One region of the Bradyrhizobium sp. SZCCHNRI20481 genome, then DNA from elsewhere that is predicted to be linked to it. Evidence: predicted binding sites of a transcription regulator. Region 1 holds the regulator's gene; the other holds the start of a gene.
What was found. The regulator PhoB, encoded in region 1, activates phosphate uptake and scavenging genes when phosphate is short. The targets are predictions, from matches to a motif close to TGTCATNNANCTGTCAT.
Positions count from the first base shown of each region.

Region 2: the regulator PhoB is predicted to act here: its motif matches at 2,465-2,481, upstream of QX132_RS01935 (DUF47 domain-containing protein).

Region 1 covers NZ_JAUEUE010000007.1:274,615-280,557, reverse strand. The annotation lists gene pstC (phosphate ABC transporter permease subunit PstC) at 1-60, shown strand, start outside; gene pstA (phosphate ABC transporter permease PstA) at 64-945, shown strand; gene pstB (phosphate ABC transporter ATP-binding protein PstB) at 942-1,763, shown strand; gene phoU (phosphate signaling complex protein PhoU) at 1,794-2,510, shown strand; gene phoB (phosphate regulon transcriptional regulator PhoB) at 2,527-3,234, shown strand; gene QX132_RS13955 (trypsin-like serine protease) at 3,380-4,696, shown strand; gene QX132_RS13950 (HoxN/HupN/NixA family nickel/cobalt transporter) at 4,873-5,943, shown strand, end outside.
Region 2 covers NZ_JAUEUE010000001.1:392,809-398,751, reverse strand. The annotation lists gene QX132_RS01950 (ABC transporter substrate-binding protein) at 1-468, shown strand, start outside; gene QX132_RS01945 (branched-chain amino acid ABC transporter permease) at 546-1,409, shown strand; gene QX132_RS01940 (branched-chain amino acid ABC transporter permease) at 1,411-2,379, shown strand; gene QX132_RS01935 (DUF47 domain-containing protein) at 2,523-3,167, shown strand; gene QX132_RS01930 (anion permease) at 3,182-4,189, shown strand; gene QX132_RS01925 (peptide chain release factor 3) at 4,331-5,943, shown strand, end outside.

The sequences.
Region 1 (5,943 bases):
TTCGTGCTGGCGAGCGCGCGGCTGATGCTCATGCGGCTCGAAGCCAAGGCGGGAAGATAAGCCATGTCCAGCGCTGACACGCTTACACTCGATGCGCAGGTCAATCCGATCTATGCGCGCCGGCGCCGCAGGGACATCGTGATCCGCGGCCTCTGCGTCGCCGCCGCGATGTTCGGCGTCACCTGGCTGGCGTTGATCCTGTTCACGCTGTTCTATAACGGACTCGCCGGCCTCAGCCTGCAGGTTTTTGCCGCCGACACGCCGCCGCCCGGCTCCAGCGAAGGCGGCCTGCGCAACGCCATCGTCGGCTCCTTGATCATGACGATCATCGGCGTCGGCATCGGCGCGCCGCTCGGCCTGTTCGCCGGCACCTATCTCGCCGAATACGGCCGCAACGACCGCCTGACCTCGGTGATCCGCTTCATCAACGACATCCTGCTGTCGGCGCCCTCGATCATCATCGGCCTGTTCATCTATGGTGCGGTCGTGGTGCCGATGGGCGGCTTCTCGGCACTCGCGGGTTCCCTTGCATTGGCGGTCATCGTGATCCCGGTGGTGCTGCGCACCACCGAGGACATGCTGCTGCTCGTGCCCAACCCGCTGCGCGAGGCGGCGTCTGCGCTCGGCCTGCCGCGCTCGCTGGTGATCCGCCGCATCGCCTATCGGGCGGCGCGCTCGGGCCTCATCACCGGCGTGCTGCTTGCCACCGCCCGCGTCGCCGGCGAGACCGCGCCTCTGCTGTTCACCGCGCTGTCGAACCAGTTCTGGAGCCTCAACCTTTCCAGGACGATGGCGAACCTGCCCGTCACCATCAACAATTTCGTCCAGAGCCCTTATGCCTACTGGAAGCAACTGGCCTGGAGCGGAGCCCTTCTCATCACTCTGGCCGTGCTCGCCCTGAACATCGGTGCACGCATTCTCGGCGCCGAGAGGAACACCAAATGACCGAACTGTCCGTCTCCGTCAGTCAGCCCAATCACGCTCTTCACGGCAAGGCGCTTCCGGATGCGCCGGCCAAGGTGACCGCGCGCAACCTCAACTTCTACTACGGCGACCATCACGCGCTGAAGAACATCAACCTGTCGCTGGGCACCAACCGCGTCACCGCGTTCATCGGCCCGTCCGGCTGCGGCAAGTCCACGCTGCTGCGCATCTTCAACCGGATGTACGATCTCTATCCGGGCCAGCGGGCGACCGGGCAGCTGATGCTCGACAACACCAACATCCTCGATCCCAAGCTCGATCTGAATCTGCTGCGCGCCCGGGTCGGCATGGTGTTCCAGAAGCCGACGCCGTTCCCGATGACGATCTACGAGAACATCGCCTTCGGCATCCGCCTCTATGAGAAGATCTCGAAGTCGGAGATGGACGACCGGGTCGAGAAGGCGCTGCGCGGCGGCGCGCTGTGGAACGAGGTCAAGGACAAGCTCAACGCCTCGGGCCTGTCGCTGTCCGGCGGCCAGCAGCAGCGACTGTGCATCGCGCGCACCGTGGCGGTCCGGCCGGAGGTGATCTTGTTCGACGAGCCGTGCTCGGCGCTCGATCCGATCTCGACCGCCAAGGTCGAGGAGCTGATCCAGGAGCTCGCCGAAAACTATACGATCGCCATCGTGACGCATAACATGCAGCAGGCGGCGCGCGTCTCCGACAAGACCGCCTTCATGTATCTCGGCGAGCTGATCGAGTTCGACGACACCAGCAAGATCTTCACCTCGCCGAGTGATCGGCGGACCCAGGATTACATCACCGGCCGGTTCGGCTGACGCCGACGACATTGTCTTCAGGAGATCATCATGGCCAGTGAACATACCGCCAAGGCGTTCGACAGCGATCTGCAGGACCTCACCCGTCTGGTATCGGAGATGGGCGGCCTCGCGGAGCGGCTGATCGTCGATTCCGTCGATGCGCTGGTGCGGCGCGACATCGCGCTCGGCCAGAAGGTGGTCGCCACCGACGCCGAGGTCGACAAGCTGCAGCGCATCATCGAGGAGCGCGCCGTGCTCACGATCGCCCGTCGCCAGCCGATGGCGGTCGACCTGCGCGAGATCGTCGGCGCGATGCGCGTGGCGACCGATCTGGAGCGCATCGGCGACCTCGCCAAGAACATCGGCAAGCGCGTCGCGGCGCTGGAGAGCGACTTCCATCCGCTGAAGCTGATCCGCGGCCTCGAGCACATGACCGATCTGGTGCAGTCGCAGGTCAAGACGGTGCTGGACGCCTATGCCGCGCATGACCTGCCGGCGGCGATGACGGTGTGGAAGGGCGACGAGGAAGTCGACGCCATCTGCACCTCGCTGTTCCGCGAGCTCCTGACCTACATGATGGAGGATCCGCGCAACATCTCGTTCTGCATCCACCTGATGTTCTGCGCCAAGAACATCGAGCGCATCGGCGATCACGCGACCAACATCGCCGAGACTGTATTCTATATGATCGAAGGCCAGCAGATCATGGACAAGCGCCCGAAGGGCGACATGACGAGCTTCGCGACGACGATTCCCGGTAACTAAGAGAGACGGTTCAGACATGGGCGCCCGAATTCTGGTGGTGGAGGACGAGGAGGCGCTGACGACGCTGCTGCGCTACAACCTCGAGGCCGAAGGCTACGAGGTCGAGACCGTGGCGCGCGGCGACGAGGCCGACACGCGGCTGAAGGAGCGCGTTCCGGATCTCGTCGTGCTCGACTGGATGCTGCCGGGCCTCTCCGGCATCGAGCTGTGCCGCCGCCTGCGCGCGCGCTCCGAGACCCGGCAACTGCCGATCATCATGCTGACGGCGCGCGGCGAGGAGAGCGAGCGCGTGCGCGGACTCGCCACCGGCGCCGACGACTACATCGTCAAGCCGTTCTCGGTGCCGGAGCTCCTGGCGCGCGTGAAAGGCCTGCTGCGGCGGGCGAGCCCGGAGCGGCTGGCGACCGTGCTGTCCTATGGCGACATCGAGCTCGACCGCGAGAAACGCCGCGTGGCGCGCTCGGGGCGGCCGATCGATCTCGGCCCGACCGAATACCGCCTGCTCGAATTCTTCCTCGAGCACCCCGGCCGCGTGTTCAGCCGCGAACAGCTGCTCGACAGCGTCTGGGGCCGCGACATCTACATCGACGAGCGCACCGTCGACGTCCATATCGGCCGCCTGCGCAAGCTGCTCAATCCCGGCCGCGAGCAGGACCCGATCCGCACCGTGCGCGGCGCCGGTTATGCGCTCGATGATCGCTTCGCCAAGAGCGAGCAGGTGTAAGGGCGATGGGCGTGAGGATGAAGAAGGTGTGAGGCGCGAGCGGGCCCGATTGAGGAGATCGCGGTCCGCTTTCCGCCACGCCGCCGCCGTCTTGATCGTGTCTGCTTCGTGGCCCGTCACGATGTTTCGGTCCCAGCGGACGCCCTTGATCAAGACCATCATCATATCTCTTGTCATGCTGCTCGGCAGCTTGGCGGGCGCCACGGCCGCCGAGCTCGAAGACGCGGTCGCGGCGGCAGGCAACGGGCAGCATGCGGCGGCGATGCGACGGCTGCTGCCGCTGGCCGCCAAGGGCGATGCGCGGGCGCAGTTCGACGTCGGCTTCATGCAGGCGTTCGGCTGGGGCGTGCCGCGTAATCCGAGCGAGGCGCTGGCCTGGTACCGCAAGGCCGCCGATCAGGGGCTCGCCGTCGCGCAACATTATCTCGGCATCGCCTACGTCAATGGCGAGGGTGTTGCCTCCAACTACGGCGAAGCCAGTCGCTGGTTCAGCCGCGCCGCGGCGCAGGGCTTCGCCCAGTCGCAATACATGCTCGGCCTGATGCTGCTCGACGGCCGCGGTGTGAAACAGGACGTCGTGCAGGGCTATGCCTGGCTGGTGATGGCGGGCCGTAGTGGCGTGCGATCGGCCGGCCGCGACGTGCAGCGGGTCAGGTTGACCGAGCCGCAGCGCGTCCAGGCCCAGAGCGCCATTGCGTCCTGGCAGCCGAAACCGGAATCGGCGGATGCGGGCATTGCCACTCCGCGTCCGGAGCAACTGCTCGGGCTCGATCGCCACATCGGCGAGGTCGTCGATCCCACCTCCTGGCCGGCGTCGTCGATCGGCGTCGTCACCGTCGCGCAATACTCGAGCGGCGGCTGGTGCACCGGCACCCTGGTGGCGCCGCGCGTCGTGCTCACCGCCGCGCATTGCGTCTTCAACGGCGTGGCGCAGGTCAGCCCCGGCAATGTCCGCTTCCTGGCCGGCATGAACCGTGGCACGCCGGCGGCATCGTCGGTCGCCGACAAGCTGATCGTGGCGCCCGATTTCGTTCCGACCCGGCACGACAGATGGTCGCTCGACCGCTCGCCCGCCGATTGGGCGCTGATCGTGCTGAAGGATGCTCTGCCGTCGAAGCCGGTGGCGGTCAAGGCGCTGACCCGCGAGGAGCTCGCGGCTGCGACCACGGCCGGAACCATCTCCGAGATCGGCTATGGCCAGGAGCGGCGCTATTCGCCGACCGGCCAGCGCAATTGCAGCGCCGGCATGACCGGGGATGCCCGGCTGTTGACAGTGCATTGCCTGGCCAATTTCGGCTATTCGGGCTCGCCGATCCTGGCCGAGGTCGGCGGGGAGCCGGCCGTGGTCGGCATCTTCTCGGCGTTCCACGAGGAGACCCGGCTGATGTTCGCCGCCCCCGCGAGCCAGTTCGAGGCGGTCGTGCGGCGCGAGATCGCGGCACAGAGTGCCTCGGCGCGGTGAGGGAAGGAGGGGGCGAGAGGGACGAGGTCCCCGCCGCTGGTCATGATCTGTGCGTGACTGGATAGCGGGTTGCCAAGCGAGAGGGCAATCCGGGAAGCGCCGCCCAGGTTTTCCTGCAGCTTTTGCCTGCAGCGGGGGCTTTACCGAACTGGCCTGGCTCTTGCTATAGTCCGAGTATGACGATTGTTCCAATTGATCATCCTCGGGCCGCGCGGCTGCTGTGGTGGCGGTCGCAGCCCGGCCGGACCGTCGCGCTCGTCGCCGGGCTGGTCGCGGCCAACGCGCTCGCCTGGGCCTGGGCGTTCGCGCTCTATGCCGACCGCCCCGCCATCGTCGGCACCGCGATGCTGGCCTGGCTGCTCGGACTGCGTCATGCGGTCGATGCGGATCACATCGCGGCCATCGACAACGTCGTGCGGAAGCTGGTGCAGGACGGTAACCCCCCGCGCGCCGCCGGCCTCTATTTTGCGCTCGGCCACTCCAGCGTCGTCGTCATCGCCACCATCGTCGTGAGCCTCATCGCGGGCGCGGACCTCCTGGATGAAGAGGGTGCGATCAGGACGATCGGCGGCGTCGTCGGCACGTCGGTATCGGCCGGCTTCCTGCTGCTGATCGCGTTGGCGAACCTCATTCTGTTCGTGAACCTCTGGCGCCGCACGGCACAGCCGCAGTCCGAGATGGAAACCGCCGGAAGCCCCGGACGGGGCATCCTCATCCGCCTGCTGCGCCCCGTGCTCCGCCTGGTGGGACGCGCCTGGCACATGTATCCGCTCGGCTTCCTGTTCGGTCTCGGCTTCGACACCGCGAGCGAGATCGGGCTTCTCAGCCTGTCGGCGACCGAGGCTGCGCGCGGCGCGAGCCTCGCCCATGTGCTGGTATTCCCGGCGCTGTTCGCGGCTGCGATGGCCACCGTCGACACCGCCGACAGCATGCTGATGGTCGGCGCCTATCGCTGGGCGCTGACCGATCCCGCACGCAAGCTGCGCTATAACCTCGTGATCACCGGCGCATCCGTTGCGATCGCGCTGGTGATCGGCAGCTTCGAGGCGTTCACGCTGTTGGCGCCGCGGCTTGGCCTGACGGGGGGATGGGCTGACGTCGCCACCGCGCTGGGCGACGGTGTCGCCAATCTCGGAATCGTCGCGATCGGCCTGTTCGGACTGGTCTGGGCGGTCGCCATGCTGCTCGGTCGCAGTCAGCGCGGTTCCGAGGCGACGCCCGGCGAAGCGCTTGCCAGCGTTCGTGCG
Region 2 (5,943 bases), on a different contig from region 1:
GCCGCGCTGTTGCTGTTCCTGACCGACGTCAAGTCGATCGGGCTCGACATCGCGCAGGGCCTCAACTTCACCGAGACTTTCTACTGGGACATGAACGACCAGACCCGCGCCTTCTCCGAGCGGTTCGCCAAGCGGATGAAGAACGGCGCGCCGCCGACCATGGTCCAGGCCGGCGTCTATGCCGGTCTCGCGCATTACTTCAAGGCGCTGGACGCGCTGGGCGAGAACCCGCACGACGGCACCAAGATCGTCGACAAGATGAAGTCGATCCCGACCGAGGATACGCTGTTCGGCAAGGGCGAGATCCAGCCCAACGGCCGCACCATCCACACCGCCTATCTGTTCGAGGTCAAGAAGCCCTCGGAGTCCAAGGGCCCGTGGGATCTCTACAAGCTGGTCGGCTCGGTACCGGGCGACCAGGCCTTCACGCCGCTCGACAAGAGCGCGTGCGCCTTGTTGAAGAAATGAACCGCTGTGGCTCCGGCGGCTGACGTCGCCGGGGCCGCCATCTTCTGGGAAACGCCGAGAGAAAACAGAACAAGACGATGCAGGCCCTCTACGCACAGCTCCTGGTCGGACTGATCAACGGCTCGTTCTACGCGCTGCTCAGTCTCGGGCTTGCCGTCATCTTCGGCATGCTCAACATCATCAATTTCGCCCATGGCGCGCTCTACATGATGGGCGCGTTCTGCGCCTATTTCCTGCTCAACCTCGGCGGCATCAATTACTGGTGGGCGCTGCTGCTGGCGCCGATCATCGTCGGCGTCTTCGGCATGATCCTCGAGCGCACCATGCTGCAATGGATCGCCGGGCTCGACCATCTCTACGGACTGCTTCTGACGTTCGGACTGGCGCTGATCATCCAGGGCGTGTTCCAGAACTTCTTCGGCTCGTCCGGCCTGCCTTATGCGATCCCGGATCAGCTCCGTGGCGGCATGAATCTCGGCTTCATGTATCTGCCGGTCTATCGCGGCTGGGTCGTCATATTCTCCCTGGTCGTCTGTCTGGCGACCTGGTTCCTGATCGAGCGGACCCGGCTCGGCGCCTACCTGCGCGCCGCCACCGAGAATCCGACATTGGTGCGGGCGTTCGGCATCAACGTGCCGCGCATGATCACGCTGACCTACGGCCTCGGCGTCGGGCTCGCGGCCCTCGCCGGCGTGCTGTCGGCGCCGATCAACCAGGTGCGGCCCCTGATGGGCGAGCACATCATCATCGTGGTGTTCGCGGTGGTCGTGATCGGCGGCATGGGCTCGATCATGGGCTCGATCATCACCGGCTTCCTGCTCGGCGTGATCGAGGGACTGACCAAATATTTCTATCCCGAGGCTTCCAACACCGTGGTCTTCGTTCTGATGGTCCTGGTGCTGCTGGTGAAGCCGACGGGTCTGACCGGACGGGCGGCCTGACATGACATCCATCACCGACACGACCCTGCCGATCACCCCGCGCGCGATGCGCGACGAGATGATCGTGTTCGTCATCATGGCGGCGCTGCTGGCGATCGTACCGTGGACCGGGCTGTACCCGTTCTTCGTCATGCAGGCGCTGTGCTTCGCGCTGCTCGCCTGCGCCTTCAACCTCCTGATCGGCTATGGCGGCCTGCTGTCGTTCGGCCACGCGATGTTCCTGGGAACGGCCGGCTACTGCAGTGCCCACGCGCTGAAGGTGTGGGGGCTGCCGCCCGAGCTCGGCATCCTCACAGGCGTCGCCGGATCGTTCGTCCTGTCGGTGATCACCGGCTACATCTCGATCCGCCGCCAGGGCATCTATTTCGCTATGATCACGCTGGCGCTGTCGCAGCTCCTGTACTTCATCTATCTGCAGGCGCCGTTCACCCATGGCGAGGACGGCATCCAGGGCATTCCCCAGGGGCGGATGTTCGGCATCCTCGACCTGTCCAGGCCGACGGTGCTCTATTACGTCGTGCTGGTCGGCTTCCTCGCCGGCTTCCTGCTGATCTTCCGCACCATCAACTCGCCGTTCGGCGAAGTGCTGAAATCAATCCGCGAGAACGAGCAGCGGGCGATCTCGCTGGGCTACAAGACCGACCATTACAAGCTGCTCGCCTTCATTCTATCCGGGACGCTGGCCGGCTTGGCTGGCGCGTTGAAGGTGTTCGTCGCCCAGAACGCCTCGCTGACCGACGTCGAGGTGGCGATGTCGGGGCAGATCGTGCTCATGACCCTGGTCGGAGGGCTCGGCACCGTGTTCGGCCCCGTCGTCGGCGCGTTCGTGATCGTCGGCATGCAGCAATATCTGTCCGGCTTCGGCCAGTGGGTGACGGTGATCCAGGGCGTGATCTTCGTCGCCTGCGTGCTCACCTTCCGCCGCGGCGTGGTCGGTGAAATCGCCCATCTGTTCAAACGATCCCTTTAAGCCGTTGATCTGAAAAGAGATCGTCGAAAGGGCAGAAAGCGGTGGATGAACCGGCCACCGCTTCTGCTGGTGCGCGATCCGGAGTATGACAGTTCTGTGACGGGCCGGCCCTGGCCCGTTTCGGAATGGATGGATCTCGTCCCATGCTGCACTGGTTTCGCGCCGTCCTCCCGCGGGAGGAGCGGTTTTTCGATTTGTTCGCCCGCCACAACAAGGTGGTGATTCAGGGCGCCCATGCGCTGCAGGACATGCTGCAGGGCGGTGACGACATCCTCGCCCACTGCCAGCGCGTCAGCCAGTTCGAGAACGAGGCCGACAACATCACCCGCGAAGTGCTGACCGCGGTCCGCCGCACCTTCATCACCCCGTTCGACCGCGGCGACATCAAGAACCTGATCACCTCGATGGACGATGCCATCGACCAGATGCAGCAGACCGCCAAGGCCGTGGTGCTGTTCGAGGTCAAAGAGTTCGAGCCGACCATGCGCGAGATGGGCACCTTGCTGGTCGATTGCGCCAATCTGATCGGCCGCGCGCTGCCGTTGCTGCAGGCGATCGGCCAGAACGTGCCGATGATCACCGCGATCACCGAGGAGATGACCAAGCTCGAGGGCCGTGTCGACGACCTCCACGATATCGGGCTGAAGGAGCTGTTCCTCAAGCACCGCAAGGCCAATACCATGGACTTCATCGTCGGCGCCGAGATCTACGACCATCTGGAGAAGGTCGCCGACCGCTTCGACGACGTCGCCAACGAGATCAATTCGATCATGATCGAACAGGTCTAGGGTAGGGCCGCGCCGTGGACGCTCAACTCGGCCTTCCGATCCTGGTCGGCCTCATCGCCGTTGCGCTCGCCTTCGATTTCCTGAACGGCCTGCACGACGCCGCCAACTCGATCGCGACCATCGTTTCGACCCGCGTGCTCCGGCCGCAATATGCGGTGTTCTGGGCCGCATTCTTTAATTTCGTCGCGTTCGCGGTGTTCGGCCTCCACGTCGCGCAGACCATCGGTACAGGGATCATCGATCCCGCCATCGTCGACGCCCAGGTGATCTTCGCGGCCCTGGTCGGCGCCATCGTCTGGAACCTCGTCACCTGGGCGGCCGGCATTCCCTCGTCGAGCTCACACGCGCTGATCGGCGGCCTGGTCGGGGCAGGGGTCGCCAAGGCCGGCATCTCGGCCGCCGTCTGGAGCGGCCTGTCGAAGACCGTGCTCGCGATCGTGCTGTCGCCGCTGGTCGGGCTGGTGCTGGCGATGGTCCTGGTCGCGATCGTGTCCTGGGCCTCGGTGCGCTCGACGCCGTTCGCGGTCGACCGCGCCTTCCGCATCCTGCAATTCGCCTCGGCCTCGCTGTATTCGCTCGGCCATGGCGGCAACGACGCGCAGAAGACGATGGGCATCATCGCCGTGCTGCTGTATTCGCAGGGCCATCTCGGCAACGAGTTCACGGTGCCGTTCTGGGTCGTGCTGTCGTGCCAGGCGGCGATGGCGCTGGGCACCCTGATGGGCGGCTGGCGCATCGTCCGCACCATGGGCCTGCGCATCACCAAGCTGAACCCGATGCAGGGTTTCTGCGCCGAGACCGGCGGCGCGATCACGCTGTTCCTGGCGACCTTCCTCGGCGTGCCCGTGTCGACCACCCACACGATCACCGGGGCCATCGTCGGCGTCGGCGCCGCCCGCCGCGCCTCCGCGGTGCGCTGGAACGTGGCCGGATCGATCGTCTATGCCTGGGTCTTCACGATTCCGGCCGCGGCGATCGTCGCGGCGCTGACGTTCTGGCTGGTGTCGGTGCTCCGGCACTGATCCGGATCGGCCCGGCCGGGCTCAACTCGCCGGTTGGAGTTGCGGTGCAAAACGCCTATATGGAGGGCGCGCGGCGGCCGAGATCCCGCGCCTTTCCCGTAAATCGCCCGCTCTCTGGCCTGAAACGACGCCTGCCGCCTCATGTCCGATACTGCCGTCACGACCGAACAGCCCGCCCGCACCGCCTTGTCCGACGAGGTGGCGCGCCGGCGCACCTTTGCCATCATCTCGCATCCGGACGCCGGCAAGACGACGCTGACGGAAAAGTTGCTGCTGTTTGGTGGCGCCATCAATCTCGCGGGCCAGGTCAAGGCCAAGGGCGAGCGCCGTAACACCCGCTCGGACTGGATGAAGATCGAGCGCGAGCGCGGCATCTCCGTCGTGACCTCGGTGATGACCTTCGAGTTCGAAGGGCTCGTCTTCAACCTGCTGGACACGCCGGGCCACGAGGACTTTTCCGAAGACACCTATCGCACGCTGACCGCGGTCGACTCGGCCGTGATGGTGATCGACGCCGCCAAGGGCATCGAGGCGCGCACGCGCAAGCTGTTCGAGGTCTGCCGCCTGCGCGACATCCCGATCATCACCTTCATCAACAAGATGGACCGCGAGAGTCGCGACACCTTCGATCTGCTGGACGAGATCGAGAAGACGCTGGCGCTCGACACCACGCCGATGACTTGGCCGGTCGGCCGCGGCCGCGACTTCATCGGCACCTATGACATCCGCGACGGCGGCGTGCGCCTGCTCGAAGGCGGCGGTGCCAAGACCGGCGCGGCGCAGCAGATCGACATCGCCGAGCTCGGCAAGATCAACGCCAATCTCGACATGAGTCAGATCACCGACGAGCTGGAGCTGGTCAAGGAAGCCTGCAAGCCGTTCGACCTCGAGGCATTTCGCGAGGGCCACCTGACGCCGGTCTATTTCGGCAGCGCGCTGCGCAATTTCGGCGTCGGCGATCTGCTCGAAGGCCTTGGCCGCTACGCGCCGTCGCCGCGCGCGCAGGAGTCGAACCTGCGCAAGGTCGACGCCGCCGAGCCGCGCATGAGCGCCTTCGTGTTCAAGATCCAGGCGAACATGGACCCCAACCACCGCGACCGCATCGCGTTTGCGCGGCTGTGCTCGGGCAAGCTCAACCGCGGCATGAAGGCGAAGCTGGTACGCACCGGCAAGACCATGCCGCTGTCGAGCCCGCAATTCTTCTTCGCCCAGGACCGCTCGGTCGCGGACGAAGCTTTCGCCGGCGACGTCGTCGGCATTCCCAACCATGGCAGCTTGCGCATCGGCGACACCCTGACCGAGGGCGAGGATCTCACCTTCGTCGGCGTGCCGAGCTTCGCCCCGGAAATCGTTCGTCGCGTCCGCCTCACCGATGCGATGAAAGCGAAGAAGTTGAAGGAAGCGTTGCAGCAGATGTCGGAGGAGGGCGTCGTGCAGGTGTTCCGTCCGCGCGACGGTGCGCCGGCGCTGGTCGGCGTGGTCGGCCCGCTGCAGCTCGACGTGCTCAAGGCGCGGCTCGATGCCGAGTATTCGCTGCCCGTCGAATTCGAAATCTCCGAGTTCTCGCTGGCGCGCTGGATCTCCTCCGACGACAAGAAGAAGCTCGAGGCGTTCATCGCCGCCAACAATTCCGGCGTCGCCGACGACGTCGACGGCGATCCGGTGTTCCTGGCCAAGAACGAGTTCTATCTCGGCTACACCAAGGAGCGCGCCGAAGGCATCGTGTTCTCCAACGTCAAGGACGTGAAGAAGAA